3 regions of the Agaribacter flavus genome follow, and region 1 is predicted to be linked to each of the others. Evidence: predicted binding sites of a transcription regulator. Region 1 holds the regulator's gene; each other region holds the start of a gene.
What was found. Region 1 encodes sigma-54, which starts transcription at its own class of promoters, with help from an activator protein. Its sites were predicted from a motif close to GTTGGCACGNNNNTNGNNT; they were not measured.
Positions count from the first base shown of each region.

Region 2: glnA (glutamate--ammonia ligase) is a predicted target of sigma-54. The motif match lies at 7,973-7,991, and genes of this name have one in related genera.
Region 3: ACFOHL_RS16510 (LiaF domain-containing protein) is a predicted target of sigma-54. The motif match lies at 6,911-6,929, and genes of this name have one in related genera.

Region 1 is NZ_JBHRSW010000008.1:45,326-56,198, reverse strand. Features, by position in the region: gene arcB (aerobic respiration two-component sensor histidine kinase ArcB) at 1-2,076, shown strand, start outside; gene mgtE (magnesium transporter) at 2,154-3,515, opposite strand; gene ACFOHL_RS06790 (HPr family phosphocarrier protein) at 3,593-3,865, opposite strand; gene rapZ (RNase adapter RapZ) at 3,867-4,736, opposite strand; gene ptsN (PTS IIA-like nitrogen regulatory protein PtsN) at 4,768-5,211, opposite strand; gene hpf (ribosome hibernation promoting factor) at 5,219-5,506, opposite strand; gene ACFOHL_RS06770 (RNA polymerase factor sigma-54) at 5,533-7,050, opposite strand; gene lptB (LPS export ABC transporter ATP-binding protein) at 7,127-7,855, opposite strand; gene lptA (lipopolysaccharide transport periplasmic protein LptA) at 7,852-8,460, opposite strand; gene lptC (LPS export ABC transporter periplasmic protein LptC) at 8,432-8,989, opposite strand; gene kdsC (3-deoxy-manno-octulosonate-8-phosphatase KdsC) at 8,993-9,547, opposite strand; gene ACFOHL_RS06745 (KpsF/GutQ family sugar-phosphate isomerase) at 9,547-10,506, opposite strand; gene ACFOHL_RS06740 (calcium/sodium antiporter) at 10,512-10,873, opposite strand, start outside.
Region 2 is NZ_JBHRSW010000049.1:51,962-62,834, forward strand. Features, by position in the region: gene rsgA (small ribosomal subunit biogenesis GTPase RsgA) at 1-358, shown strand, start outside; gene asd (archaetidylserine decarboxylase) at 437-1,309, shown strand; gene ACFOHL_RS17035 (DMT family transporter) at 1,352-2,221, shown strand; gene ACFOHL_RS17040 (glycerophosphodiester phosphodiesterase) at 2,224-2,928, shown strand; gene ACFOHL_RS17045 (MerC domain-containing protein) at 2,942-3,352, opposite strand; gene ACFOHL_RS17050 (divergent polysaccharide deacetylase family protein) at 3,593-4,330, opposite strand; gene ACFOHL_RS17055 (MalY/PatB family protein) at 4,502-5,629, opposite strand; gene typA (translational GTPase TypA) at 5,784-7,613, opposite strand; gene glnA (glutamate--ammonia ligase) at 8,219-9,628, shown strand; gene ACFOHL_RS17070 (DUF4124 domain-containing protein) at 9,735-10,238, shown strand; gene glnL (nitrogen regulation protein NR(II)) at 10,374-10,873, shown strand, end outside.
Region 3 is NZ_JBHRSW010000047.1:179,376-190,248, forward strand. Features, by position in the region: gene ACFOHL_RS16485 (efflux RND transporter permease subunit) at 1-3,006, shown strand, start outside; gene ACFOHL_RS16490 (hypothetical protein) at 3,122-3,280, shown strand; gene recG (ATP-dependent DNA helicase RecG) at 3,364-5,439, shown strand; gene ACFOHL_RS16500 (class I SAM-dependent methyltransferase) at 5,432-6,262, shown strand; gene ACFOHL_RS16505 (peroxiredoxin) at 6,264-6,737, shown strand; gene ACFOHL_RS16510 (LiaF domain-containing protein) at 7,004-7,660, shown strand; gene ACFOHL_RS16515 (hypothetical protein) at 7,775-8,491, shown strand; gene ACFOHL_RS16520 (LamG-like jellyroll fold domain-containing protein) at 8,509-10,182, opposite strand; gene ACFOHL_RS16525 (sigma-70 family RNA polymerase sigma factor) at 10,172-10,696, opposite strand; gene fucP (L-fucose:H+ symporter permease) at 10,689-10,873, opposite strand, start outside.

The sequences.
Region 1 (10,873 bases):
GTCTCGCAACTAGAACGTCTGAGAAGGCACGACGTTATTCTTAACCGCGAACTGCAGAACAATATTCGACAGCTCAACTATGAAATTGAGCAGAGAAAAAATGCGCAATTAGAACGCGAGAAAATGTTTACTGAACTGGAACGCCAGATAAAAGAAAAATCGGAACAAGAGCTAGAGGCTCGTCGTTTGTCTACATTGACTCGCTCTATTATCGATGCTTCGCCAGATTTAATTTACTACCGGAACGAAGAAGGTAGGTTTGCTGGTTGTAACAAGGTAGCAGAGCAGCTTACCGGTAAAACGGAAGAAGAGTTGTTTGGTTTAACTCCTCACGAAGTGTATGACGAGGATCTGGCAAGCCAAGTTGTTGCTTCTGACCAACAAGTTCTTGAGAGCAATACCAGTATTACAGAAGAGTTATGGTTGCGCTTTGCGGATGGGCGTAAGCGATACTACGAAATGCGAAAGGTGCCTTTCTATGATGGTGATGGTCATAGACTTGGACTATTGGCATTTGGTCGAGATATGACAGATCGCCGCCGTTCACAACAAGCGATTGAGCAAGCAAGTAAAGATAAAACTAAGTTTATCGCCACCATTTCTCATGAGCTTAGAACACCCTTAAATGGGATTGTTGGCCTGAGTCGCATGCTGCGTGATACTGAATTATCCAGCGAGCAATTTGAATGGATCAGTACAATATATGCCAGTGCTATCACTTTGGGTAACATTTTTAACGATATTATTGACCTTGATAAGTTAGATCGAGACAAAGTCGAAATTCAATTGAAAACGGTTAATTCTGCTAACTTTATCAATGAAATTGCTTCAATAATCCGCTTACTTGCGGCTGATAAAAACTTGAACTTTGAGCACACTATTGTTGAGCCTTTACCCCTTGCTTTTGAAGCCGATGGGACACGCCTACGCCAAGTACTATGGAATATGCTGTACAACGCGGTCAAGTTTACTCAGAAAGGTATGGTAAGTTTGACCGTTTCTGCAGAACAAAGCTCAGCATCACTAGCGACAATGAAATTTACAATAAGAGACACAGGCATCGGTATACCGAAAGAAGACCTAGATAAAATTTTTGCCATGTATTACCAAGTGCAACGTGATGATTTCCAGTCCGCAACGGGTACGGGTATTGGCTTGGCCATATGCAAGCAGATGGTTGACAAGATGGGTGGCGATATCAAGGTCAATAGTGAACTTAATGTGGGAACCTGCTTTGAAATAACGCTACCAGTTACTGTTTCAGAGCAACGACGAGAGTCAGAAGAGCTTAAAGTGTCCGGACTCAATATATTGTTGGTTGAAGATATTGAGCTAAATGTCATGGTTGCAAAAGCTCTGTTGGAAAAACTGGGGCAAAAAGTCAGTGTTGCAATGACTGGTCAAGCGGCAATTGATATGGTCAAAGAGTATGATTATGATCTTATCTTACTTGATATACAGTTGCCCGATATGACCGGTTTTGATGTAGCAAGAACCTTACTTGAGGAAGATTTGGTATTACACACACCGATCGTAGCGCTCACTGCAAACGTGATCAAGACTCGCGAGGAGTATTTGCAAAACGGCATGGATGACGTAATAGCGAAACCGATAAAGAAAAGTCGAGTAATTAAAGTCTTCAATGAATTGTTTGCTGAGGACTATCTTTCTCAACAAACGCCCGTTATCGCAGATGAAGTGGCAATTAAAGAATCCGCGCCTCAAGTTATTGACTCAGAGTTGTTGACCATGTTGATTGATACCATCGGAGACACCATGGTCTTTGCTAGTTTGAATGTGTTTCAGGAAAAGATTCCGGAATACATGGAATTGTTGAAGGACTCACTGACTGCGGAGGACAAAGATGAGGTGTGCTCGCAAGCTCATAAAATAAAGGGAGCAGCTGGATCTGTTGGTCTGTCTAGGGTGCAAGCAACTGCAAATCATATTCAACAAGGTGATCATCCAGCATGGTGGGAGAATGTGCATGAATGGGTTGAGCAGCTCGAAATGGCGATAAGCCAAGATGTTGAAGTGTTGACGATTTGGTTAAAAGAGCAGCAAATAGACGATTAGTGTTTTTGCTGTCGGCGCAGTCAACTAAAATTTACTAAGAGGCACGCAATCAACCGTAGCTGCACGATTTATCTTTTTTATATTAAGAACACAGTTGCTGTGCCTAAAAATGCAAATATACCCACAACATCCGTGATTGTAGTCAAGATGACACTACCTGCTAATGCCGGATCGATTTTTAGTTTTTTCATTATTATGGGTAATGTAGCACCGGATAATCCGGCTGCAATCATATTCATCATCATAGCAAAAGCAATGACTCCACCCAGAACAAAATCCTGTTTCCATAGCGCAATCACGCTAGCAATAAGGATTGACCAAATCAGGCCATTTAAAAAGCCAATAGCTAACTCTTTTCTCACGAGCCAAAGGGAGTTACTTGTACTCACATGGCCCAAAGCCATGCCGCGTATAACCAAAGTCAAGGTTTGATTACCTGCCACCCCTCCCATGCTTGGTACTATCGTATTGAGTATGGCGAGTACGGCTAATTGACTGAGTGTGGTTTCAAAAAGATCACTGACTGCTGCGGCCAGTAAAGCGGTAATTAAATTAACACCCAGCCAAACCGATCTGCGTTTTGTACTTTGACCAACGGGGGCAAAGGTGTCCTCTTCGTCATCTAAACCTGCCATACTCATCATCGAGTGTTCGGCATCTTCACGAATAATATCTACAACGTCATCGATGGTTATTCTACCCACTAGTTTGTTTTCTTCATCAATGACGGGGGCAGAGAGCCAATTGTATCGCTCAAACATTTTCGCTACGTCGCTTTCCGCCATATCGACGTTCAGTGCTTCAGGCTCATCATCCATAATTTCATGCACGTTAACGTCTGGGTGACTGGTGAGTAGTCGAGACACTGATACTGTACCCAACAAAAGATCCTGTCGGTTGACGACATATAGCGTATCTGTGTTTTCGGGCAATTCAGCTTTTAATCGCAAGTAACGCAACACTACATCGACGCTGACGTCAGCGCGCAAAGTAATGGTGTCGGTATTCATGATGAAGCCAGCGGTATCTTCACCGTAAGAAAGTGCTTTTTCCGCACGTACTCTATCCTGCGCGTCCATTGACGCGAGAATAGATTGCAGTACATCCTCTGGCAGTGTACTGAGTGTCTCTGCCAAGTCGTCGGTATCCATATCCTCTAGCGCGTCTACGACGCTAGATGGAACCATTTTACTGATTATCCCGTTACGGACGTCTTCTGAAAGTTCTTCTAGAACATCACCATGAAAATCTGCATCGAGGAGCTGCCATAATTCTTGACGTGTTTTTGCTGGGCTAGATTCAAGTAAAAGGGCAACATCACTGGCGGGAAGTTCGAGTAACATTTTTCGAACACGCACAAAAGCACCTGCGTTAAGACGATAGGCGATAGCGTTCAGTCTTTCTTGCGTGTTGGTGATAAGTTCTGCGACTTCAGACATAGAAACCCTTTCTTTTCCCTTATCTGAGTATACCACCGAATCGGTGACAATTGTGTGAATCTTTGATTTTTAAGAATTTATTCGTCTTCGTCAAACTTATTTTCAATCAGTTTTACGACTGCATCCATGGCAGACTGTGCATCATCACCCGAGCACACGATATCAACGGTTTTACCTTGCGAGCTTTCAAGCATCATCAATGCTAATACACTGTTTGCGGGTGCTTGATTGTCATCTTGGATAAGTAGTATTTCGGCAGAATGCTGGTTAGCTAGTTGAACAAGCTTTGTCGCTGCCCTAGCATGTAAACCCAGTTTATTGACTATTGTTACCGAGCGTTCAAGCTTCATACTATTTGTTCTCAAGTTCTTGTTTGACACGTTTCAGTTCACGGTGTTTTATTTGCACGTCACCATGACTCGCTTTGAAAGCTTCTGATAAGCTTTGCGCAACAAACACTGAGCGATGCTGCCCACCAGTGCAGCCAATTGATATGGTCACATAGCTGCGGTTGTTGCGTTCTAGGTGCGGCAACCACGTTGCGATAAAATTTTGGACTTGCCAAATAAACTTCATCACTAAGGGTTGTCCAGACAAAAATACTTCAACAGGTCCGTCCAAGCCTGTTAGGGGACGAAGATCGGGATCCCAATGGGGGTTGGGTAAAAACCTCACATCAAAAACATAGTCTGAATCTTTGGGTAAGCCATATTTAAAACCAAAAGATTCGAATACAATGACCAAATCAGCCGTTTTCTTTCCTAGTACTCTCTCCCTAACTAGCTCCGCCAGTTCATGTATGGATAGCTGATCCGTATTAATTTTTAAATCGGCTTTTTCTGCGACGGGCCTTAATATTTCTTGTTCAGTTAAGATGGCATCCGTAAGTGAGTTACTCAATTTAAATAGCGGATGAAGGCGCCGAGTTTCGCTGTAGCGCTTAATTAATACGTCATCACTTGCGTCGAGGTATATTATCGTGATTTCGCAAAAATCAGGTAAATAGTCGAGTACTTCGCTCACTTCTTTCTGCGCACGAGGCAAATTTCGAACGTCAATACTGACTGCTACTTGTTCGTGTTCATCTGAAATAGCACTAACTAGTGTGGGCAGTAAATGAACAGGAATGTTGTCGACACAGTAGTATCCGAGGTCTTCGAGTGAGCGTAATGCTATTGATTTTCCTGAGCCTGATCTTCCGCTGATGATAAGTAGTTTCACTGATAACCTCTCGCTTGGATTGGGTAAGTTACTAAGCTAGCGCTGCCACAATCTCATTTTTATTTTGTGCGCGTCGAATCGCTTTCACAATTGATTTGTCACTGAGTTTTTGTGCAATTCCCGACAAGGCGCGTAAATGGGAATCTGCTTGTTCTTTGGGTACAAGTAATGCGAAAAAAATATCAACAGGTTGATTGTCTATGGCGTCAAAATCAATAGCATGGTCACTGGTAACAATGATAGCAATAACATTTGAGATACCCTCTATTCGCCCGTGAGGGATGGCAATTCCGTTTCCAATGCCGGTACTCCCCATGCGCTCTCTGCAGAGTAAGCTATTGAGCACGTCTACTTGATTGAGCGAGGGGTGCTGCTTAATAGCAATTTCGCTAATAATTTCAAAAATTTTCTTTTTGCTTTGGCATTCGACCGAACATTGCGTTCGGTCGAGCGAGATTATGTCAGAAATGATCATATTTGACTTAGTGTCGTTTTAGTTTCTCTTTATGCTTAATAACTTGTCGGTCTAACTTGTCAATCAAGCCGTCGATTGCTGCGTACATATCAGTATGCTCCGAATTTGCAAATATTTCACCTCCGCTTATGTGTAAGGTTGCTTCAGCTTTTTGGCTTAGCTTTTCCACATTCAAAATTACATGAACGTTGTTGATGTGGTCAAAGTGGCGTTCCAGCTTTTCAAACTTAGTGTCGACGTAATTACGCAGTGAATCTGTAATGTCTACGTGATGACCAGTTAAGTTAATTTGCATAATGCTAGGTCCTCTTTAGATTGAGTCTAGATAAGACTTTTACGTTGGTTGGAAGGGGGAATGTTTAACGATTCCCTATATTTTGCGATTGTTCGCCGAGCAACTTTAATTCCTTGATCGGCAAGCAATTGGGCAATCTTACTATCACTGAGGGGTTTAGCCGGTGGTTCATCGGCAATGAGCTTTTTGATAAGCGCGCGAATTGCTGTGGACGAGGCATTTTCGCCGGAGTCTGTCGCCACGTGGCTTGAGAAAAAGTACTTTAATTCAAATATCCCCCTGGGAGTATGCATATACTTCTGCGTCGTTACACGCGATATTGTTGATTCATGCATATCTACCATTTCTGCCACATCATTTAATACCATGGGTATCATTTTTTCTGGGCCTTTTTCAAAAAACTCTTTCTGTCTGGACACAATACAATGTGACACTTTGAGTAGGGTTTCATTTCTACTCTCCAGACTTTTAATAAACCACTTTGCTTCTTGTAAATGTGACTTAATAAATTGTGAATCGTTCTGATTTTTTGAAGTTTTTGCTATTTGAGCGTAGGTTTCGTTCACCGCAAGGGCTGGTAAGGCATCGTTGTTCAGTTCCACCATCCAGATACCTTTGTTTTTATATACATTGACATCTGGTACAATGTATTCAGGCTCTTTAGTTGAGATAGCGCTACCTGGTCGAGGATTCAAGGTTTTTAGTAAGCGCATCACCTCTTTTAACTGCTCTTCCTTTAACTTGGTTTTACGCATCAGAGTGCGATAATCCTTGCTCCCCAATAACTCTGCATACTCTTTAATCAAGTCTTTCGCTTCTTCTAGCCATGGCGTACCTTGAGCAAATTGCTTGAGTTGAATAAGCAGGCATTCTTGCACGTTTCTCGCACCTGAGCCGATAGGATCAAGTAATTGAATACGTTTTAGTACGCACTCTACTTCTTCGATTTCTACTTCTTCGTTGTCGAGTGACTCAACTATTTCTTCACAAGAACTTGTTAAGTACCCTGATTCATCAATCGAGTCTATAATGGCTATCGCAATACTTTTATCTACTTCTGTGAAATGGCTCATCTGTACTTGCCAAAACAAGTGATCCTGAATGGAGTCGGTCGTCTCGCCTTGAAAAACAAAATCTTCATCAGGGTTACTTCCGATCATTTTTACCGGCGCTGAGCTGGAGCCAAGATACTCGTCCCACGAACTGTCAATGGGAAGATCATTGGGTAAATCACCATTTTGAAGTGCATCGTGACTGTCTACCGCATCTTCCATACTGACAGATGTATCTGATGAGGCATTGGTTTCCCCATTGGTTTGCGTTTCTGCATTACTGCCGGTAGAACTGTCGTCACCTTTGCTATTAGTCGCATCATTTTGCTCAAAATTTGCTTCGGACAGTTCAAGGAGAGGGTTGGATTCTAGCGCCTCTTGAATTTCTTGTTGGAGGTCAAGCGTAGATAGCTGCAACAGTTTGATAGCCTGTTGAAGCTGGGGTGTCATGGTAAGTTGTTGACTAAATTTTAACTGTAACGAGGGTTTCATTACTTTCCTTTTTTTACATCTAAGCCGAAATTACATCTGGTTACAGAACAATAATTTAAAGCTACCATGCAAAGACCTACATCGAAAATTGTTCGCCAAGATACACGTCTCTAACTTCTTGGTTTGATAATACATCATCTGCACTACCTGAGGCTATTAGAGAACCATGGCTAACGATGTATGCGGTTTCACAAACGTCTAGTGTTTCTTTCACATTGTGGTCTGTGATCAGCACACCAATGCCACGATCTTTTAACTGATATATAATCTTCTTTATATCACTAACAGAAATTGGGTCAACACCTGCGAAGGGTTCATCGAGCAAAATAAATTTGGGGTTTGCTGCTAAAGCTCTCGCTATCTCTACTCTTCGCCTTTCTCCACCAGATAAACTCATGCCTAAATTATTGCGAATATGATTGATGTTGAAGTCGTCCAATAATTCGTCAGCTTGCTGTTCTCGTTGTTGGTTACTCAACTCTTTTCGCGTTTGCAATATGGCCATTAAGTTTTCAAATACAGTTAATTTTCGAAAAATAGAAGCCTCTTGTGGTAAATACCCGATACCATGCCGCGCGCGTTCGTGCATAGGCAATAATGACAGATCATTTTGGTCGATGGATATTTCCCCCTTATCGAGCTGCACAAGACCGACTATCATGTAAAAGGTAGTTGTTTTACCAGCTCCATTCGGGCCAAGCAATCCGACTATTTGCCCTGTAGACACTTCAATGCTTACATCACGTACTACTTGTCTGGATTTATACGATTTTGCGAGGTTTTTAGCACAAAGCGTACTACTCATTTTTCATTGCCTTTGTCTTCGCTATTGTCAAAATCGCCTACGCTAATGACAGTACTGACCGTTTTTTCACTGTTTCCATCTGTGCTTGCGATGATTTTTTGTTCAGTCATGTTGTATGCAATACTATCAGCGGAGACTGTAGAGTCATTTTGAGAAATTTGCGCGTTACCCGTCAGGCTGATCTCGCGTGTCGCCACGTCATATTTTATAGAACTTGCTCGCGCGGATACTAAACTACCATCTTCTAGTTTTTGTTGATATGTGGCTGCTTGACCAATAGCTGAGATGACTTCTTTGCCCTTGCCAGCAGCAGCATTCATTTCTACTCTATCAGCAGTTATTTTTAGGCTGCCCTGTAAAATCAATACCTCGTCCACAAGGACTGATGTTTTGCTTTTGCCGTTGAGCAACTGGTTTCGAGAACGAATTTTAATCGTCTGCTGAAAGTCTGTTGCAATATTGTGTTGCGTTTCCTCTGAGTCTGATTGCTCGTCAGCTTCTTGCGCGACTGCGGCGGTAAAAACAGCGAAAAGTAAGGCAGAAAGGGCTACCTTACTAGTTGTTTTTATGCAGTATCTATTGCGGAAAATACTGGCTTTGAACATGTTGCTTTAACTCGTATTGTTGTGTGGCTAAATTACCTTGGATACCAATGCTTTTCACTGAGTAATTGTCACCGAAAATTTCTACTTCTTGATCCGAAAATAAGGTCTTTTGGTCGAGGTTTATTTCTATGTACTCTGTTTGTATCTGCTTGACGAATTCAGTGGTATTTAAGTTGATAATTTTTACATTGTGTTCTAATTGAATTCTACTGCTGCCGTATAATGTGCCTTCTTCAGCGGTAATACGCCAAGGTTCGCCAGATTCAAGAAACACAGTATATACCGGATTGTCAAAAACCATAAACCCTAGTTGCTGATAATGCTCCATTTTGTCAGCAGACACTTGATGACTGAGTAATCCTTCGTCATCATAAAGCTTACTGTCCAAATTAATAGCTTCATACGTTGGGGTCATCGACAACTCACTGTCAGTTTGACTGGGGGGCTGTTCGTCATCGTATATAATGAACAAGTAAAGACCTAAGACGACAGAGAAAACGAAAGCGACACTCCAACCGACTCTATTCATAGGCTATACGCTCGCACTGTGTTGCTTGTATAAGGCTCCGCGAGCCATTAATATCAAATCGCAAAACTCTCTCACTGCGCCACGACCGCCTGCAAGCGAGGTAACAAAATCTGCTTGACCCAATATATAAGGATGGGCATCGTTGACAGCAACTTTTATCCCACTGTTGTCAAATAGCCCAATATCGGGCATATCATCACCGATACTTGCAACGGATGATTTTGTGCAATTTAATTCGGTCATAATAGCTCTGATGGCTTGGCTTTTATTTTCCTGCCCTTGTACTATGTAATTGACGTTTAGAGAGCGCATTCGCTGTTCAACGATATTTGACTGTCGACCCGTGATAACGGCAACTTTGACACCTTCACTTATCACTGCTTTGATACCATAACCATCTTTGGTATTGAATGCTTTTAGCTCTTCACCGCTATTGCCCATGAATACATAGCCGTCTGACAATACACCGTCGACATCAAGTACCAAGAGTTTTAAATCTTTACAGGCTGTTAAAATATGTGAAGGCACTTTTCCATATAATGTGTCGACTGTATTCATTAGATAACGCCTGTTTGTAAAAGCATGTGCATATTTAATGCGCCAACAGGTTTACCTACTTCATTGGTTACTATTAGAGCATTGACTCGTTTTTCTTGCATCATGTTCACTGCGTCCATGGCAAGTGCACTAGCGGGAATAGTGTAGCCAGGAGTTGTCATTACATCTTCAACGGCAACGGTATGCAAATCTACTTGTTTATCGAGAGTCCTGCGTAAATCGCCGTCAGTAAATACACCTATCATCACATCATCTTTTACTATTGATGTTAAGCCTAGGCCTTTTGATGATATTTCGAATAAGGCTGTTGAGAGCACATCATCGTACTGCGACACAGGTACTGCTGCACCCGTTACCATGACATCGGCTACGGAGAGCAACAAGCGTTTTCCTAACGAGCCTCCTGGGTGAGAAAAGGCAAAGTCTTCTTGTGTAAAACCTTTAGATTCAAGCAATGCGATTGCTAACGCATCGCCTAACACAAGTGTTGCTGTGGTACTGGTTGTCGGCGCTAAACCAAGTGAACAGGCTTCATTCTTAATGTTTAAATCCAAACTAATATCCGCAAATTTAGCTAGGTTGCTATGCTTATTATTGGTAATAGCCAGTATCGGGATTTTTAATCGCTTTATAGATGGCAGTATGTTGAGAAGCTCAGAGGTTTCACCACTGCTTGAAATCGCGACTACTACATCCTCAGTGCCAAGCATGCCTAAATCACCATGATTTGCTTCAGCTGGGTGCATAAAAAATGAGGGCGTGCCCGTGCTTGCCAATGTCGCGGCAATTTTATTGCCGATATGCCCCGACTTTCCCATACCGGTCACCACGACTTTGCCTTTGCATCTTTGTAGTAAGGTACATGCTTCTGAAAAGTCTTCATTTAGAGACTGACTCAATTCGATAAGGGCATTTACTTGGTTTTCAAAGGTACGCCTTGCGGATTCTAGATAGCTCATTGTTCTCACATGAATAAGAAGTATTGGTAAGCGAGAAAGCTAATAACAAAAATGCTACCTTCGATTCTTGATATTCGCCTTGAACCGCGAATATTGAAGCAAAAAATGAATAGCAGCACAGTTAAACCCAGCATGATCATGGAGTCTCTACTTGAAGCTGAGCCGTCAATTTCCGAAGGCATTATCAAACCAGGCATGGCTAATACAGCTAACAGGTTAAATATGTTTGAGCCGATAATGTTACCAAGTGCTAAGTCGTCTTCTCCTTTTAGTACTCCGGCTATACTGGCAGCCAACTCCGGTAAGCTAGTACCTATGGCAATAATTGTTAGACCAATCACCAAATCACTAATCCCAAAATATTTTG
Region 2 (10,873 bases), on a different contig from region 1:
ACTGCCAGAAGCCGATGAGCTGGTCGGAGAAGTGTCAGAAAATTCAGGGCTTGGTCAACATACTACCACTGCTGCCAAGCTCATGCACTTTAGCAATGGGGGAGAACTGATAGATTCACCTGGGGTCAGGGAATTTGGCTTGTGGCATCTATCAAAAGACGAAGTCACAACCGGTTTTATAGAGTTCAAAGACTATTTAGGAGGCTGTAAGTTTAGTGACTGCACCCACAAAAATGACCCTGGTTGTCTTATCAAAGCCGCAGTAGATGACGGAAAAATTTGCTCCACCCGCTATCAAAGTTACTTGAAAATCATAGAGTCGTTGGAAGCGCAACGTCCCTCTTATGCCAAATCATAAGTACTCATAATGCTTTTGTAGATACAAAACACCTAATGGTCAGCTACAATCAACTTGGATTAATTATGGAGCAAGTGCGTGATAGATTGGATAAAAATCCATACTCAATATATCTTACCTAAACACCTTATTTCTCGTTTATTAGGCTTCATCGCCGAAAAAGAACTTGGCATACTCACGCAGAGTTTAATTAAGCTTTTTATCAAAGCCTTCAACATAAACATGCAGGAAGCAGAATTTGAGTCACCTACTGAGTACAAAACCTTCAACGAATTTTTTACTCGACCTTTAAAAACAGGGCTTCGCACAATCGTTGCTGGAGAAAATACCTTGTGTCATCCAGTCGATGGCGCGGTGAGTCAATTTGGTGACATTAAAGGAGACAGAATTTTTCAAGCTAAAGGGCATGAATACAGCTTAACTGCGTTACTGGGCGGAAAGCCTGAGATTGCGAAAGCCTTCAAAAACGGAAAATTTGCCACGATCTATTTAGCGCCGCGCGATTATCATCGTATCCACATGCCAATAAGTGGTCAACTCACCGACACGCTCCATGTTCCAGGAGAGTTGTTCTCAGTCAATCCGCTTACAGCACAGAATGTCCCAGGACTCTTTGCCCGAAACGAGCGCGTTGTAGCACTTTTTGACACTCCAGCAGGTAAAGTAGCCATGGTTCTAGTAGGAGCCACAGTTGTCGCTAGCATAGAGACAGTCTGGCAAGGAACGGTTAGTCCGCCTGCCGGCAAGTACGTCCAGCATTGGCAGCACGAAGTCGACAACATTCTATTGAATAAAGGTGACGAGATGGGGCGTTTCAAGCTTGGCTCTACTGTCATCCTTTGCTTCGAAGAGAATAAAATTAACTTTACAGACGTATCCGCGGGTATGACAACGCGCCTCGGTCAACAACTCGCTCTGCTACAAGAGACTAAAAGCGAAAAAGCCGAATAGGACAAAATCTATCAAATATCATTCTTGTCTGGGCATGTTTGCATGAACCCAGTAAAACGCAGTCTTTTTAACTTGCATATCACTATGATACTACTTGGTGGTACTGCTTTGTTTTCAAAACTAATCGCACTGCCTGCCTTAGATATTACGTTTGGGCGCGCCATTCCTGCGTGTGTTTGTTTATTTTTGTTCGTAAAATTGTCAGGAGAAAAGTTCAGATTAAACAATACTAAGGATTATTTCATCGGCATAGGCTTAGGTGTTTTAATGGCGATACATTGGGTAACCTATTTTATGTCAATGCAGTACTCGAGTGTATCTGTCGGCATTATCGCTTTGTTTACCTTCCCTGTTATTACTGTTCTGTTAGAACCACTCTTTGAAAAGATAAAACTAAACTGGCAAGATATACTCAGTGCTTGTGCAGTACTGCTTGGCATATACCTTATTGTCCCCAGTGTTTCGTTAAGCAATGACATAACGCTAGGCGTCCTAATAGGCATCTTCTCGGCATTCTTATATGCATTGAGAAACTTGATCCATCGCCAATATTTTTCTCACTATAGCGGTGCTAGGGCAATGGGTTGGCAAACGTTAATAATATGCCCATGTTTAGTGTTCTTCTTGAATGATGACTTTTCACAAATGGACACCCGAACGGCCTTGTTACTGCTTTGTTTGGGTACCGTCTTTACCGCATTACCTCACGCCTTAATCGCGTCTTCATTAAAACATTTACGGGCAAAAACATTTTCTTTAGTGGCTTGCATGCAACCTTTTTACGGTGTAGTGCTCGCAATAATTATACTCAATGAATCGCCGACCATAAAAACTTTAATTGGTGGTATATTAGTCGTCTCTGCAGCAATATACGAAACGGTTCATACCCATCAGAACTTGAGGCGACAGTAAAGGTGCAAATAATTGCTCACCGCGGATACAGTGCAAGGTATCCAGAAAATACAATTTTGGCTTTCGAAATGGCATTGAGTGCTGGTGCAACAGCCATCGAATGTGATATTCAGGAAGTGGATGGGAAATTTTACGTTTTCCATGATTGGTACCTAGATCGCCTAACGAATGGCAAAGGCAGGTTGTCAAGTTTGAACAAAGATGAGGTAGAGCAACTGCAAGTAAAAGGTGCGCATGCAATACCTTGCATATCTGATCTGTTTTCATGCATTACAAATCAAGCCACATTGAATCTGGAGCTAAAAGCAATTAACAATGTCGAAGCGTTTGCCAATGCCTTGAATAGAGAACTCTACAAACACGATACAAGAGTCGTAATATCAAGTTTTGAACATGAATTGCTTAGCAAGATTAAAAGTGCATTGAGAGAATGCCGTCACCGAAACAATATTCGATATGCTGCACTCATTGCCCACCTGCCAAAATCTTATGCTCAGTACGCAATTGAGCTGGAAGTTGATATTGCAGCAATTGAAGCACACCTTGTGAATGACAGATTTATCAAGCATGCCCATACTTACAACTTGGAAGTGTGGTGCTATACAGTAAATGACGATTTACTTATCCAAAAACTGCGTGATATTAAGGCGGATGCGATATTTACCGACGACCCGAAATGGGCCTTAGCATGCGTAAAATCAGCTTAAAATAGCGCTATATTTACTTACAGCCTTTACACTGACGACACAAACGCAAATTGAGCACGTGTGCGCCGATAATTAACGCGGCGCCGACTGTAACCGTAAATGGCTCAAGCTCATGCCCTAAAGCATCTTTGTTCCAATATATTAATGCACCAGCTGCAAGAGAATATAAAGGGTAAAGTTGTCTATGGTATTGGTGAAAACCAATAAACATAGCGGCAAAACCGATAACGACCGACAGTGACAAAATCACGCGTTCAAACCAATGCTCGGCAAAAAAGCTTGACGCAATGACAGGCGCAATCGGTAACAACAGGGGTAAAGCAAGACAATGAACAGCACATAAACCAGAGATCCACACTCCCAGCTTGTCCAAACGGCCAGAATCGCCAGTGCCGACTGAGGTTTGAGAATTTTCCTCGGCCAGCTCCTCTACAGTAAGATCAGAAGATTTTAGTTGTCGCAATGTCGTTTACCTAAGCGCTAAATTAGTCAATGTCACATTTACTCGTGACGGATGTTATAGTGTAACATTATACCTGAGTAAGTAGAAATATTATTACGCCTAGTTTTTATAGATCGAGAAGCCGTTTATGCTTGCTGCTTTTTGATTGCGAAATCGGCAAAAATACACCCGCACTCTAGTTTAGCAGTACTTGTAGGGTGACTAATTCGGTAAACTGAGAGACTGTGGTGCTCCGCTATCAAAGTTACGTGATGCGGAGGCTAATCTTGGATTCAGTCTAAATTTGTTTTTTTCTCTTAAAAACTTACTGACAGTCACCAGCTCAATGTCTTCTGGCAGTTTAGCTAGATTTTCATTTAAAAAAGTGAGGGTTACGGGGTAAGGGTGCGCAATACCAATAGCTTTTCCGCGCTTCCTTGCTTCAAAGATAAGAGCTTGAAACTGTTTCTGTAAAAAGTGAGTAGTTTGGTAATGATCCAAAAAGATATGCCTTCTGGCTGCTTTTACTCCAAACTGTTCAGCTAAGAGACTTGCTTTCGTAAAGCGCGTTGTTCGACTATCAATAAAAAATAAGTTGGCTGCTTGCAATACTGTCATGACGCTTTTCATTTGCAGAGTCATTTGCGTTAACTTACTCCCCATGTGGTTGTTCATCCCAACAGCATGAGGAACAGTTTGCAATGCATCAACAATCGCGCCTTCTACTTCACTCGGATACATATTCGCCAATATCGCCCCCTCACCTAAATTTTCGCCGTTTAGCGATTCCATAGGCATGTGCAACATGACTTCGCGGTTTTGTTCGGCTGCGAAGTAAGAAAACCGAGTTGAAAACTCAGTATGAGGTAGTATTGAAAAGGTAACATCTTTGGGTAGAGAAAAAGCAACCGCATCGGACGCTTTCGCTCCAATGTCGTCAATAATAATGGCTATTTGCACCTTATTCTTAGCCGCTAAACTTGGGCTAAACAAAGTTATGGACAAAAATACAAATACCATTGATAAAAAAAGTTTGAGCTGAATAGGTTTTAGCACACTGTTATTTTTATGACGCTCGCGAATTTAGAATAACAGTGTTCTGCAATAATTGCACCTATTTGACTGAACGATCTACTTTGACAATCTTTCTACAATACTTTCAAGCATGCTTCTTGGGCAGCCATAGTTAATTCGGAAAAAATTTGCTTGTCCAAAATCTCTCCCCGGAGAGGGGCCAACGCCTCTGTCTTCACACCACTTTTGAGTATCACTCACTCCCAAACCACTGGCATCAACCCAAAGCAGAAACGTCGCTTCAGGCGCAACACAAGACAAGCCGTCAATATTATTTATTGCTTCAACCAAGTAATCTCTGTTTGCTCGTAAATAATCAAGCTGAGCGTTCAGCCAATCCTGACACTGAGTAAACGCAACTTCAGTCGCGACTAATCCCATAACCGTGACCCACGGTACAATACCAGCACCTGCATTGACAAACTGACGACGGATTTTTGCATTAGGGATAATGGCAAATGACGTGCCCAAGCCCGCGACATTAAAGGTTTTACTTGCCGCCATTAAAGTGATGGATTGATCTTCAAGGCTTGGAATTTTCCCTGCAGGAATATGACGAACATCGTCAAGGATCAAATCACAATGGATCTCATCACTACATACTGTCACGCCATTTGCGGTGCATATATTCGCAATTCTCGTCAACTCTTCTTTGTTTAAAACCGTACCAACCGGATTCATTGGGTTGCATAAGATAAACAAACTGGTATGCGGCTTGGCTGCATGCGCCTCTAGTGCATCGAAGTCTAGGGTCCAACGCCCGTCTACGAATACAGTAGATACCTCAAGCCGCGCTTTCCCATTGATTTGAGGGGCAGCCAACAATGGGGGGTAATTGGGAGTTTGCACAATAATACTGCTTTGATCACTTGCAAAACCTTTACATGCCATATTAAAAGCAGGCACAACACCCGGAGTCCAGACGATCCAATCCGCTTCAATATGCCAATCATATTGTTTTTTGCACCAATCGATGATGGCATCTGTAGCAGGTGTATATTCTTTGGGTAAGGTGTAACCAAACAGTCCATGCTGACTCCGTTTAACAAGGGCGTCGATGATCGGCTGTGGACTTGAAAACTCGGTGTCTGCAACCCAAGTTGGAATGATATCTTTACCTTTATATCGTTCCCACTTAAAAGCATGTGTTGGACTTCTATCAGTAAGTGTATCGAAATTGTACAAAAGATGACTCTAGTTGATTGATTTGCGCCAAATATAGCATTGGTAAAAGGTATACGGTAGTGTCATAAAGATATAAAAAAGGCGAGATAAACTACCTCGCCTTATTCAGAGCTGTGGTTACACTCAATAAAATTTAACTATGCCACTTAGAGGTCTAGTCTTTTTTCGTTCTTGAAGCCCGCTTACGATCACTTTCTGTAAGCAGCTTTTTACGAATACGAATACTTTCAGGCGTAACTTCTACTAGTTCATCGTCATCGATAAACTCAAGTGCTTGCTCTAAAGTCATAATGATGGGCGGGACTAAGCTCTGTGCTTCGTCAGTACCAGATGCACGCACGTTCGTTAGCTGTTTGCCTTTTAGTGCATTAACAGTTAAATCGTTGTCACGACTGTGAATACCGATAACCATCCCTTCGTACACTTCCACACCATGACCAATAAACAAACGACCGCGATCCTGCAGATTAAACAGAGCATTGGTCAAAGCCTTCCCTGTTGCATTGGCAATCAGAACACCATTTTTACGCTGACCAATCGTGCCCCCTTTGTGCGGACCATAGTGATCAAATGTGTGGTAAAGTAAACCAGAACCAGAAGTCAGTGTCATAAACTCTGTTTGAAAGCCTATCAAGCCTCTACTTGGGATCATGAAATCCATTCTAGTGCGCCCTTTACCATCTGGAGACATGTTGGTGAGTTCGGCTTTGCGTATTCCAAGCTGCTCCATGATAGAGCCTTGGTGCTCTTCCTCACAATCAATGGTTAAGGTTTCATAGGGTTCTAGCAGCTGTCCATCTTCTTCTTTGAGAATAACTTCTGGACGAGAAACTGCTAATTCATAACCTTCTCGACGCATATTTTCGATCAATATACCCAAGTGAAGTTCACCGCGACCTGACACTCTAAATTTGTCTGGGTCTTCAGTTTCCTCTACTCTAAGTGCCACATTATGTACAAGCTCAGCATTCAGCCTATCAAGAATATTTCGAGAGGTTACATACTTACCTTCTTTACCCGAGAAAGGTGAAGTATTGACTTGAAAAGTCATCGTTACGGTTGGTTCATCCACAGAGAGCGCAGGTAAGGCTTCGACAGTATTTAAATCACATACAGTATCGGATATTTTTAGCTCGCCTAAACCTGTAATTGCGACAATATCGCCTGCACTTGCTTGTTCTACGTCATGGCGGTCTAAGCCCAGATAACCGAGTACTTTACCCACTTTGCCATTTCGCTTTTCACCGGCAGCATTCACGACTGTCACTTGTTGATTGATCTTAATTGACCCGCGCTTAATTCTACCTACACCAATCACGCCCAAATAGCTGTTGTAATCCAACTGAGAGATCTGCATTTGTAAAGGGCCATCAGCATCCGCATCCGGTGCCGCTACTTGCTCAATAATCATCTCAAATAAGGGAGTCATGTCTGTACCAGAGACTTCAGCATCATGCGAAGCCCAACCGTTCAAAGCAGACGCATAAACCACTTGAAAATCAAGTTGATCATCTGTCGCACCGAGGTTGTCAAACAAGTCAAACACTTGGTCGATCACCCAATCTGGACGAGCACCTGGCTTATCAATTTTGTTCACAACTACAATCGGTTTAAGACCTTGGGCAAAGGCTTTTTGTGTCACAAAACGGGTCTGTGGCATTGGACCTTCTTGCGCATCAACTAGCAACAAGACTGAGTCCGCCATAGACATTACACGCTCAACTTCTCCACCGAAATCAGCGTGTCCAGGCGTGTCTACAATGTTGATCCGATAGTCGCCATAGTTAATGGCCGTGTTTTTTGCCAGAATCGTAATACCGCGTTCTTTCTCGATATCATTGGAGTCCATCACACGCTCTTCGTTGTCGCCACGTGTTTGTAAAGTACCAGATTGTTGTAGGAGCTTATCAACCAAGGTCGTTTTACCATGGTCAACGTGTGCAATAATGGCAATATTGCGCAAATTAGCGATGCTTGAAGACATAAATACTCTCTGTAATAACTCGTAAGGTACAAAAGCGAATCTGCCTTCAGTTAGATATAGAAGGGGATATGCTCATGCTTACGAGAGAAACCTAATTGGCGGCGGATTGTACAGACTTATTGTGAATTAGGCTATGCGTATCCATGGATTTTTGAGCGTTTTATTCAATAAATAAAGTTAGGCTGCACGAAGGCATTAATAACTTAACAAGCTGTTAACACAAGTCCAAATAAATTGATGCATCACCAATTTTGTGCAACACCCATGCTTTTTGCACCATTATAATTCAACGCTACATCAACATCTCACCCTTTTAAGGATATTCTTTTTTTAAAACATACTCTTAAGTATTAATACCGATTGGCATGATAATGGCTTTAACCCAAGTTAATTCCGCAATCGGGTTATATGGGTTGTTACATGAGTTGTTAATGATACTCCCGTAACATGCAAATGTATCAAGGGAGCTTGATTATGACTGGCGGATATGGTCATACTTAAGTGTTGGCAACAACCATTACAACGACCAACATTTTCGTTTTCAGGTAAATTTTGTAATTTATCTAAATACCTATCACACAACGGACTTAAAACTGGAGAACTATATGTCAATTGAGTCAGCTTTAGCGCTTATCACAGAAAGCGAAGCTAAGTTTGTAGATTTACGTTTCACCGACACAAAAGGTAAAGAGCAACACGTTTCTATCCCTGCAGGGCTAGTAGATGAAGAGTTTTTCGAAGAAGGAAAAATGTTTGACGGTTCGTCTATTGCTGGTTGGAAAGGGATCAACGAATCAGACATGATCCTTATGCCTGATCCTGAGAGTGCCGTTGTTGACCCGTTCGCAGAAGAAACCCAAGTGAATATCCGTTGTGATGTGGTTGAACCATCTACAATGCAAGGCTACGATCGCGACCCTCGCTCTGTCGCAAAACGTGCAGAAGAATACCTTAAGTCCACAGGTATCGGTGACACAATCTTATTCGGACCTGAGCCAGAATTCTTCCTATTTGACGACGTCAAGTTCCACACCGATATGGCTGGTTCTTTTTATGCCATTGATTCTGAGGAAGCAAAATGGAACTCGGGCTCTGATTACGAAGGCGGTAACATGGGACACCGCCCTAGCGTGAAAGGCGGATATTTCCCAGTACCACCTGTAGATTCAGCGCACGATATGCGTGCAGCAATGTGTCTTGTAATGGAAGAAATGGGCTTGGTTGTTGAAGCGCATCACCACGAAGTAGCGACGGCTGGCCAAAATGAAATTGCTTGTCAGTTCAACACACTAGTTAAGAAAGCAGACGAAATTCAAATTTATAAGTATGTAATTCACAATGTCGCTCATGGTTACGGCAAGAGCGCAACATTTATGCCTAAGCCATTAGTTGGAGACAACGGTTCTGGTATGCACTGTCACCAATCAATTGGCAAAGACGGCAAAAACATCTTTGCTGGCGACAAGTACGCTGGTCTTTCTGAAGAAGCACTTTATTACATTGGCGGAATCATCAAGCATGCTCGTGCTATCAATGCTTTTGCGAATGCATCAACTAACTCTTATAAGCGTTTAGTGCCTGGTTTTGAAGCTCCAGTAATGCTTGCTTACTCAGCTCGTAACCGCAGTGCATCTATTCGTATTCCTTATGTTACGAGTGACAAAGCTCGCCGTATCGAAGTGCGCTTCCCTGACCCAACAGCTAACCCATATTTAGCATTTACTGCGATGCTTATGGCTGGTATCGATGGTATCAAAAACAAAATTCACCCTGGTGACGCTGCTGATAAGGATCTGTATGACTTACCAGCTGAAGAAGCCGCTTCTATTCCGACAGTAGCTAGCTCATTAGAACAAGCACTTGAAGCACTTGATGCTGACCGTGAATTCTTGACTGCTGGCGGCGTTATGTCAGACGACATGATCGATGCTTATATCGAACTTAAGTCTGAAGAAGTCGAAAAAGTTAACATGACGACTCACCCTGTTGAGTTTGACATGTACTACAGCGTTTAATAAATACCCAAGTATAAAAAGCCTGCATTAAGCAGGCTTTTTTTATGCTTCCCATTTATGTAGTATTGGATAGCATAGAGTTGTCAGTCTGTTTGGGTATACGCATATGCTACCGAGAGTGTTATCGTTTATGTGTTTATGTTTGTTTGCAAGCCTTGCAAACGCAAAAATATATAAAATAGTAAATGCAGATGGCAGCATCACTTATTCAGATAAACCCATACCTGGTGCAATCGAAGTCAAACTCAAAAGCAACGCGACCACTATTCCTGCACAAACCATTCACCCAATCCAAGAAAAACCATCAATAAAGAAGAAATCATACCGTTTGTCAGTGTCAAAACCATCTGACGGCGCGACTATTCGCAACAATTTGGGAAAAGTAAGTATCACCGCTTCCTTAGAGCCTCAAATCAGTGGTATGTATAATTTACTGATGGGGGACAAAACTTATCGATCTCCCACCGGTCAATTCCAACTAGATAACGTAGACCGTGGTGAACACAGCTATCAAATTACATTCACTGATAACACAGGCAAGGTTATTGCATCTACCAGCCCAAGAGTACTTTACCTGCACCGCACCTCAATTATCAATCGCCCTAATTAAGGGATACCTTTTGCAAACAAGGGCTTAGATTGCAATAGTTGCCGATAAAGGTAGAGTAAAGAATCTGTTTTATCGCGTTACCAACTAGTTTATGCACTATTTTTGTGCGAATCATCACTTAGGCCGGAGTTTATTTTGGGGAATACACCACTCCTACTGGAAACCATTTTTCAATCAATGACAAATGCTTTGCTCGTGCTCGATGAGGAATTCAATATCGTGTACGTCAATGAAGCAGCGCTGAATGTTTTTGAAACCGGCTTGAGTCAAATTCAAGAAAAAACCTTTGACGAGTTTTTTCTCCAAGAACATTTGGATTTACGGCGTTTTGAAAGGGCATTTTCCAAGGGCGAAGAATTTTCAGAAGCTGAATTGCAGCTTTGCTTCAAGGACGGACGTTGTATCTTGGTGGATCTTCAGGCAAATATTTTTAGAGTTGAACAAAAAGAATATTTACTGCTTGAGATAATGCCGGTAGATAAGCAAAGAAAAATAAGCCAAGAAACACAACAATACGCGCAACAGGTCGCTGCAAGAGAATTAATACGCGGTCTTGCCCACGAAATCAAAAACCCTTTGGGAGGTATTCGCGGCGCGGCACAACTGCTCAACCGCCAATTGCCAACACGAGAGCA
Region 3 (10,873 bases), on a different contig from region 1:
ACTGGCTTGGCTTATAAAGCCTTACTTGATACGCCAATTGATGCAATACCTGATCTAAGTGATGTACAAGTCATCGTAAAAGCAAGTTATGCTGGTCAGTCTCCCGATATTGTAGAACAGCAGGTCACTTATCCCTTGTCTACAAGACTAATGTCCGTGCCGGGTAGTGTGACTGTGCGTGGATATTCGTTTTTTGGTGATGCATATTTGTATATCATTTTTGACGACGATACCGATTTGTATTGGGCTAGAGCGCGCGTGCAAGAATATCTAATTCAAGCGCAGAGTTCGCTACCCGCTGGCGTGTCTCTTGAGCTAGGTCCTGATGCATCGGGTGTGGGTTGGGTTTTTCAATACATACTAAGAGACACATCGGGTACACATCATTTGGGTGAGTTAACTAAACTGCAAGATTGGTTTATTCGTCAAGAGTTGCAGTCCGTGCCAGGTGTTGCTGAAGTCGCGAAAGTAGGGGGCATGGTGCAGACTTATCAAGTGATAGTCGACCCGCTCAAACTACTCAATTATCAAGTCACACTCAAACAAATTCATCAAGCAATTAACGCGGCAAACAGTGAGGTAGGTGGTTCGGTAGTGGAGCTTTCCGAAGCCGAGTATATGGTCAGGAGTCAGGGCTATTTGCAGCGCTTGGATGAATTTACTGATATTCCTATCGGTATCAGCAATGAACGAGGTACACCTATTAAACTTGGTGATGTGGCTACAATAAGATTAGGTCCTCAAACGCGTCGAGGGGTGGCTGAGTGGAACGGAGAAGGCGAGGTCGTTGGCGGGATTGTCGTCATGCGAGACGGAGAAAATGCCTTAACGGTTATCGAACAAATTAAGAAAAAAATAGAAAAAATACAGTCAGCATTACCCGATGGTGTCGTGATCGAAACGGCATATGACCGCACGGGTTTGATTGTTCGAGCCATAGACTATTTAAAACAAAAAGTCGTCCAAGAAATCATTGTGGTTGTGTTGGTTTGTGCGTTGTTTTTAATGCATGTTCGGGCAACGCTAATCGTTGCACTTTGTTTACCTTGCGCTATTTTACTGGGTATTGCCTTGATGCGTATGTTTAATATCAATGCCAATTTGATGTCGATTGGAGGCATCGCTATTGCTATTGGTGCCATGGTTGATGCGGCGATTGTGATGGTTGAGAATGCGCAAAAAAAACTAGAGCACCTTGATAATAAACGCAGCAACTTCTATCCGCTTGTCAGGCAAGCGTGCATGGAAGTCGGCCCTGCCCTGTTTTTTTCATTGTTGATTATTACCCTAAGCTTTTTACCTATCTTTGCACTAGAGGGGCAAGAAGGGCGACTTTTTTCACCTCTCGCATATACAAAAACCTTCGTGATGGCGGCGGCTGCACTTTTGTCTATTAGTCTTGTGCCTGTTTTAATTGTGATTTTTTTGCGCGGTAAAGTAATCACGGAAGATCAAAACTGGGTAAACCGAGGACTCAAAGCAGCTTACAAACCTTTTCTAAACTTAAGCTTAAGCTTTCCATGGTTGACCCTCTTGTTTGCACTAGGCATTGGCCTGTCGGCGATTTATCCTCTACAACGCTTAGGTTTGGAATTTATGCCAAACTTTGATGAAGGTGATTTACTGTACATGCCAACTACTTTGCCTGGCGTGTCGATCCAAGAAGCAGGGCAAATTTTACAACAAACGGATCGCATCATTAAAACGGTGCCTGAAGTACATTCCGTATTTGGTAAAGTAGGCCGAGCTGACACCGCGACTGACCCAGCTCCCCTTACAATGATAGAGACAACGATTCAGCTAAAACCAAAAGCCGAATGGCGTGATGGTGTCTCGCTGGACGATATTATCCAAGAATTGGATAGTAAAGTTAGTCTTCCAGGCTTAACCAATGCTTGGGTTCAACCAATAAAAACCCGCATTGACATGTTGAGTACGGGTGTGAAAACTGTTGTAGGGGTTAAATTAGCTGGCGACGAGCTAGCCGATATAGAACAAGCTGCTATTGCGGTAGAAAGTGCTGTGAAACAGTTGTCGTCAACCGCTTCAGTGATTGGTGAACGCAGTTTGTCGGGGCGTTATTTAGACATTCGTCCCGATCGTGCTGCCGCCGCAAAATATGATTTAAGTGTCGATGATATCCATGATTTGGTTCGAATGGCGATAGGTGGACAAACCATTGGACAATCTGTGCAGGGCAAAGCACGCTTTCCGATTAACCTGCGCTACCCAAGAGAAAACCGCACAAGTATAGAAAGCATAAGAGCGCTGCCGTTTGTCAGTCCTTCTGGTGCGTGGCTCACGCTAGAACAAGTCGCAGATATTAATATAGCCAGTGGCCCATCGATCATTAAATCAGAGAATGCGCGTAATATTGCGTGGGTGTTTATTGACGTCAGGCCAGATGTACCGTTGGCAGAATATGTCGCCGAGCTTCGAGAAGTGTTGCGCAGTGTCGATTTGCCAGAAAAGGTAACGTGGGATATTGCAGGGCAATATGAGTATCTTGAACGACTCATCAATAAATTAATGTGGGTCGTTCCCGCTACTTTGTTGATCATCTTTATATTACTACAAATCTTGTTTCAACGTTTATGGCAAACCATTCTGATCATGGCGACATTACCGATTGCTTTATCCGGATCACTGTGGTTTATGTACTATTTGGATTTTCAATTGTCGGTTGCAACCGTTGTAGGGATGATCGCACTCGCTGGCGTGGCTGCTGAGTTTGGTGTGATCATGTTGTTGTACCTGAACAACAGTTGGCAGCAACAAAATGGAGATAGCAAACAGCGAATATGTCATGGGGCAATTCAACGCGTCAGGCCAAAGGCTATGACGGTTTTAACCATTATTGCGGGTCTCATTCCTATCATGTTTGGTGACGGAAGTGGCAGTGAAATTATGCAACGAATCGCCGCCCCCATGATTGGTGGTATGATCATCAGCCCAATTATTTCTATGCTAGTGATCCCTGCTGTCTACTATTTAGCTCGGAAATAAAGGTGTCAGTGTAAATTACACCTCATGCGAGGTGCGCCAGCTTTATTTTGAGATGCAAGCAATGGCAATCACTGTTTAGGCTAATTTGAGTTTTAAAGGAAATGAGTAAAATCGTATGCTGTATATTTTTGGAGGCTTGCCCGCAACAGGAAAGACAGAACTTTCAAAATTTTTGGCATCATCAATGGGCGCAGCGCATATTCGCATCATTTTAGATACGGCTGGTAAAACGCCAGAGCAGAGTAAGCAAGAACTTAGTGAGTTACTGCGCTAAAGCCCACCCAAAAAACAGGGATGTCCGCAGTGCAATTGTTTGTTACTCTTTAGCCATGAAAATAATAATACACAAACCTTGCTATGCGCTCATTAGCTGATACCCCTCTTACTACCCTAAAAGGGGTGGGAGCAAAGGTTGCCGAAAAGTTAGCGCGACTGGGCTTACGAACTTTACAAGACATGGTGTTTCACTTGCCATCGCGGTATGAGGACCGAACGCGCTTGTATCCGATTGCTGATTTACATGCGTATTTACATGTTTCTGTGCAAGGCGAAGTGATGAGTGCAGACATAAAATACGGCCGTAAACGTATGCTAGTGGTGAAGTTAAGTGATGGTACAGGGAGTATTAGTCTGCGATTTTTTCACTTTTCTGCCGCTCAGTTAAAGGGCTTTGTTACAGGTACTACGATTCGTGCTTTTGGTGAGGTACGCACCGGTCCATCTGGTTTAGAGATGATGCACCCAGAGTACAAGTCAGTAGAAGATGGCAGTATCGGGGGAATGGAAGAAACCCTTACCCCCGTTTATCCAAGTACAGAAGGCGTCAATCAGACTACCTTACGAAAGCTCGCAAAACAGGCACTTGAGCAGCTTCAAAAAGGCGCTTTAACTGATTTGCTACCTGCTGGCTTGTACGACAATCAATTGTCACTCAACGAGGCTTTACAACTCGTACACCAACCCAGTCCTGATGTAGATATGGACACCTTGACTGAAGGTAAACACCCTGCACAGCAGCGCCTGATCATAGAAGAATTGTTAGCTCATCACATTAGCATGCTAAAAGTACGCGCGCAGAGTAAGCAAGACCCCGGCATTGCCATTCATGTGGATGAAGGCGCTAAGCAACAATTTTTGGCTACTCTGCCCTTTACCCCAACTGGGGCTCAACAGAGAGTGGTGCAGGAAATTGAGTCTGATTTGACCAAACCCTTACCGATGATGCGTTTGGTACAAGGCGACGTTGGTTCGGGTAAAACCTTAGTAGCCGCATTAGCTGCTTTGTCGGTGATTAGTGCGGGGTATCAAGTGGCGTTGATGGCGCCAACTGAATTACTGGCTGAGCAACATGCAAACAATTTTGAAGCTTGGCTTGCCCCCTTAGGTATTAAAGTGGGCTGGCTGGCGGGAAAAGCCAAAGGTAAAACACGAGAAGCAACCTTAGTAGCCTTAGAAAATGGTGAAATAAATATCTTGGTGGGGACGCATGCAATTTTTCAAGAAAATGTGGAGTACCAGCGTTTAGCCCTAGTGATTGTTGATGAGCAACATCGTTTTGGCGTCCATCAGCGCTTGGCTTTGCGCCAAAAAGGGGAGCAACAAGGACAGTTCCCTCATCAACTTATTATGACCGCCACACCTATTCCAAGAACGCTCGCGATGACGGCTTACGCTGATTTAGACACCTCGATTATTGACGAACTTCCCCCAGGTCGAACACCGGTAAAAACAGCCGTGTTGCCCGACACACGCCGTGCGGAGATTATCGAACGCGTAAAACGCGCAGTTTGTCAGGATAAACGGCAAGTCTATTGGGTATGTACCTTGATTGAAGAGTCAGATGTACTGCAATGTCAAGCGGCTGAGGATACCGCGACGAGTTTACGCACTGCTTTGCCCGAGTTGCAGATAGGCTTGGTACACGGTCGTTTAAAAGCGGTAGAAAAGCAGAATATTATGGACGAATTTAAGTGCGGTCGTCTCGACCTATTGGTAGCCACCACGGTAATAGAGGTTGGTGTTGATGTACCCAACGCGAGTTTAATGATCATTGAAAACCCCGAACGTTTAGGTTTGGCGCAGCTGCATCAGTTGAGAGGACGAGTTGGGCGAGGCACTGTAGAGAGTCACTGTGTATTGATGTACTCCAATCCCTTGTCAAAAACCGCGAGCAAGCGTTTGGGTGTGCTAAGGGCGTCTAGCGATGGTTTTTATATTGCTGAAATGGATTTGGAAATACGTGGGCCGGGCGAATTGCTGGGTACTAAACAAACTGGTGTAGCAGATTTAAAAATTGCTGATCTAGTGCGAGATGCGTGGTTAATTGATAACGTTAAAGAGATGGCAAACAAAATGTGGCAAACGCATCATAAGCAAGCGCTACAGCTCGTTGATAGATGGCTGGCGTACCGAGATGATTATAGCAATGCTTAAAGATAAACAAGATCAACCACAAACACTTGAAACTGTCATTCTCGTTGAAGATCTTGGTCGTATCGCCGCGCATGAAAAAGCAAAACTGTTGGCGGAGCAAACGGGGTTTAAGGTTTTTAGCGTAAAACCCAAGCAAAGCAAAAGGCTATACAATAATAAACAGTGGCAGTTGGTTTTTACCGAAAAAGGGTTGGTGTTGCGCTTGTCTAGTGAGCCATCGTGGTCGGATATCTATGTCGATTTTGCTTCCAGCGCTTTAGCCTATCGAAAACAACATGGTGGCGGCCGTAAAGAACCTTTGGCAAAGGCCATCGGTATCAAAGGTAAAGAAGCGCTTACTGTCCTAGATTGTACAGCGGGTATGGGAACGGATAGCTTTGTTATGGCCAGTGTCGGTGCCAGTGTAACGATGATTGAGCGCAGTCCAATTGTCGCCGCCTTGCTGGAGGATGCGGTGGATAGAGCCATGAACGCACAACTAGACGTGGTTGAGCGCATGAATTTGCTCAAAGTAGATGCCATTGAATATTTGCAAACACTTCAAATACAGCCAGACGTGATTTATCTTGATCCGATGTTTCCGCATAAGAAAAAATCAGCTATGGTAAAAAAAGAAATGCAGGCTTTTCAGCAGTTGTTGGGGGCAGATACCGACAGTAGCAAGATGATGGGGCTTGCGCTAGAACGCGCTAGGCAACGAGTAGTGGTAAAAAGACCTAACTATGCTTTGCCAATAGACAATGATAAGAATAGACAGCCAGACATGGCAATAACATCCAAGAAACATCGGTTTGATGTTTATATTAATGAAGGAAGAAACTGAAATGATTGAAGTTGGCGCGACATTACCAGAAGCGACGTTTTCACTGCTTAAAGACGGCGAAATGATAAACCCGCATAGCAACAATTTATTTGCAGGCAAAAAGGTCGTAGTGTTTGCTGTACCGGGTGCGTTTACGCCTACTTGTTCACAAGCGCATTTACCCGGCTACGTTGCATTGGCTGATAAAATTAAGGCAAAGGGAGTGGACGATATTATTTGTTTGTCGGTCAACGACGCGTTTGTTATGGATGCATGGGGTAAATCAGCTAATGCTGAGCATGTAACCATGTTAGCCGACGGCAACGCGCAATTTACACAAGCCATCGGGCTGGATATGGATACTGATAGTTTTGGCGGTATTCGGTCACAGCGTTACAGTATGTTGGTTGATGATGGTACAGTAGTGGCGCTTAATCTTGAAGACCCGGGTCGTTTTGAGGTCAGTGACGCCGAAACGATGCTGAAATCTTTGTAGTCTCCACTCAGTAAACACGGCGGGATTATACGTGGCGATTTCCCACCGTGTTGAGTAAAAAGAGAATGTAGTGCTCGTTTGTTCATATCGCGCTCATTCACCAAAATATCGTGTTTTTCACAAGGTTTCGTTTTATTGAAATTACATAATTCAATAAAAACAATAACTTAATATATGGCACATATGGTGCTTATTAGTGTCATTGAGTAAAGAAAGAACGCCACTTAATGTTTAATTCGTCAATTTGACCAACTAGTGAGGACAACATGTCAGTAATATTAGAAGATCGCCCTATCGAAACTGTGCGTGAAGAAACTATCGATACCCTAATATACAACTACAGCCATGGCATTATTTCTGAGCATGCCTTTGAACGTCGGTTGGATGTCGCAACGGAGAGTAACAGTCATGCTGAAATTGTTGAACAAGTCAAAGATCTTTCTCCTCCTTCTGACGAAGCACTCAAATACCAAAAAGACAAGCAGCTCGGTATCAATTATGCAGCGGCAAGCACTGAAGACGATGCTGAGATGAAAGTGGTAAGCATATTAGGTGGCAATGAACGCAGTGGACGCTGGGTTGTGCCAGCAAAGATGAATGCAGTCGCTGTCTTGGGTGGCGTGGATTTAGACTTTTCTGATGCGGTGTTTACTTCTCAGCGGGTAACATTGAAGGTGTTTTCTTTACTGGGTGGTATAAATACTTATGTGCCTGAAAATGTTAACGTTGTATCGTCGGCTTTTTGCATACTGGGCGGTATTGACAATAAGGCACCGTCTATTGCTGACAAACAAGCGCCTACTATTGTGATCGAAGGTTATGTATTGTTAGGCGGCTTAGATATTAAGATTAAAACAACAATCAAAGAAAAATTTATCGCCTTTGCGCGTCAAATGCGAGAAGTCTTTGATCCAAAAATGTAGTCGCTTGGAGCAGCAATGATGAGAGTGTCTGGAAGAGGAATAACAAAGAACATTCCACCCCTTCACTCCAATATTGCCGTTGTTCCTTTACAAATAAGTTAATCAGGCCAAGCCTTGAAAGCTAGACTCGCTTTTCGATTTGGTTTTTGGCTGTTGAGTGCGAGTACAGTCGCGTTGGTCAGCACACTCCTTGTCTCTCCCTTTTGGCTATACCATCAATTTGATAAAGAGATCCCCATTGCAATCCTCTCTCCCTTTCAAGAAGCAAGTAATCACTATCTCATTACATTAACAAATACCAAAGATTGCACAGTGCAATATTTCCCTATTCATAGTGAACAAATACAAATAGACGCAAGCTTTGTTAAGTGGAAAAGTTGGTTGACGGCACTTGGTGCGGATCCTGTATTTCAGTTTGATAGGCTTTCTGAACGCCGTATCAACCTTACGGAGTTAGAGTCAGAGCAACATTCATCAGGGCGACCCATATCCGGGCGACCTATATCCGGGCGACCCATACCAGCGAGTACACGCCGTTCTTTTGATTTGCGCACAGAGACCGTATTACCTGTTTTTTCTAATCAAGCTTTGGATGGGTCGGGCTCGTTTTTTATTGATTCGCAATATGGTTCGTCTGTGTATGTCACTATTGATAGTCGCTTAAATTACATTTTATACATGAGCGAAGATGGCTTATTTGTTCGCTCCGAACCCAAACCACCTTTGCTAGACAAAGACGGTAACTTGGTCGTGAATATCGACAAAGCTTGTTCAGCCAATAACTCACACTGGCGAAAGTTTTTGTCTTGGCTTAACGCAGGCTTAATTTAACTGATCTCGAGATCAAGTTAATTTAGTGCCAAGGCGCTGATCTCTTTATCTTGCAGTACGCGCGAAAAGACAATGAGCTCGGCCATGCTGCCGTTTAAGTTTCGCAAAGGATTCTTTTCATTAAGGCTATTCCAATTGCCAATTGAGGCTTCACCAATACGCCAAAACTCAGAGGGGTTTTGTAACACAGTCTCTTTAACGCGTTGTCCGTTTATATACATGCTGACTTGCTGCGCTTTATGATCCAAAGTCGTGGCTAAGTGATACCAAGTACCCGAATCAGCAGGCGAGAAAAACGGTGAATAATTGTAGTTTAAATGTTCGCTCTCGGTAGACAGCGTACCCAGAATAAACGTACCGAAACGGTTATTGTGGAAATTACCTAATTGCCAATGTAAATCACCGTCTTTAAAGCCATCAGTCAATAAAAGAGAGTTAAATTGCCTATCTAAGCTATCGATTTTTACCCAAGTGGCAAGGGTAAAACTCTTTAAAGGCTCCTTAATGTCGATTCTTACTCTGTCGGCAGGGTGTTTAAACTCCAGTGCAGATTTGCCCGGCCAAGGCCCCACGTTCCATTTTGCACCTACAATCGCGCCGTCATAGTCGTATGAGCTAGGGGCAATGTTTTTTAATTTTCGGAATTTATTCGCCTCTACTTCAAAATCATAGTAAGCCACTAAGGCCTCGTCTTGAAGAGTTTGTGCTTTGCGCTCTTGCCACTTAGTATGTTTTTCATTGTCTTCAGAGAGTATGAGCGCATCGATTTGCGAAAACTCCTCAAACTTACTTGAATTTGCTGTAGCTTCTGACCAGTCACTGGTATTCGGCGAGAAGAAATTTACCGCGTCACCTTTTTCGATTCGTTGCGCTTCTCCACTTTCGGTTCTAGCCTCTACCAATCCGTCAAACACATGGACTTGTGAATCGCCATTTGCATCAACGCTGACACCAATAGCTGTGCCCAAGTCTACGACTTCAGAGTTAGGGGTATCAATCGTAAAGCCAATGGCAACTGTAGGCACATCGGTCATGACTTTGCCTGTATGAAGTTTTACGCGTTGCTCATCAATAATATCCAGATGCGCGGGCCCCGCTATTTTTAGCAAAGCACCCTGATAAAATTCGAGCTCAAGGAAGCCTTGGTCTATTTTCAACTCGCCTGGGGTAATGGCTTCACCTGAACGAAATGGGCTACCCGGTGCTAATCCAACCGCATTAGCGATAAGCGCAACGCCATCATGGTTTATTTCATTTGCTATTGGTTGACTTAGGGGGTTGTCCGACTTTATTGAACCCATGAAATACGTGATAGTAAGCAGTAGGCAGGCCGCCATGCTGAAACCAGAAATATACCAAGGCGTCTTCGAGCTTTTTGTTGGGGTGTCGTTGGCGCTAACAGCAACACTGGATAAGATCCGCGCTTCAAATGCTTTTTGTTGCTCGCTAATGCGAGTTTTCGCCAGCACATCTTCAACAAAGGTCTCTTGTGCATTTTCTTCGGCAAACACTTGGCTGAGTAAATTATCCATTGCAAGCTGCTTGCGCAATGCGCGCTGGCTGCCGGGTAGCTTGCGACCTAAGTCGATCAACTCCAGTGTCTCGTCTTCATTCAAAGCGCTGTCGACAAGTTTGGATGCGAGTGTGTCAAAGCGTTTTTGCAAATTGTCTTCGTCGTCTTTAGTTTTCATACTCTAGCCTATAATCCACGCAACTCTTTAGCTTTTTGCGTATTCGCATAAGGCTCAGTCGAATTGCGGTGGCAGACATGCCAAAATGCTCTGACAGTGCTTGTGAATTTTGTTCGTTGGAATACTTTTGGGTGATTAAGTCTTTACTTTTGTCTGGGAGTTCCTTGATACACTCTCTCAAAGCATGCAATTCGTTGTCATTTTCGTTAACAAATTGTACCTCACTTTCAAGGTCTTCCAGTAAAAAATAGGTCAGTTGCTCATTCATTATTCTGTACTGACGAGCGCGTTTGCGTAGATCATTTCTGATAACGTTCTTAGCTATACCACAAAGCCAATTCCCAAAGTCCATTTCAAGATCAAAACTGTTTAATTCCCTGTAAGCAATGACAAAAGCCTCTTGCGCCACGTCGTCAACGGCTTCTGATTCGACACCCATACTCCGAATAAACGCACGCACCCGTCCTTGGTGTTGACGTATGAATGCGGTAAATAATACGTTTTGCTTATTCATTTTCCGCGAGTGATTTATGTGAGAACAAAGAAAACAGCAATACCACAGCAAAGCATGTAAGCGGCAGTAAATAGCTCGTATTGACATTGCCCGTGACGTCAATGATCCAGCCTTGAATCGGAACAAGAATTGCGCCGCCTAAGATAGCCATGATAATAAACGAGCCCCCTAGCTTTC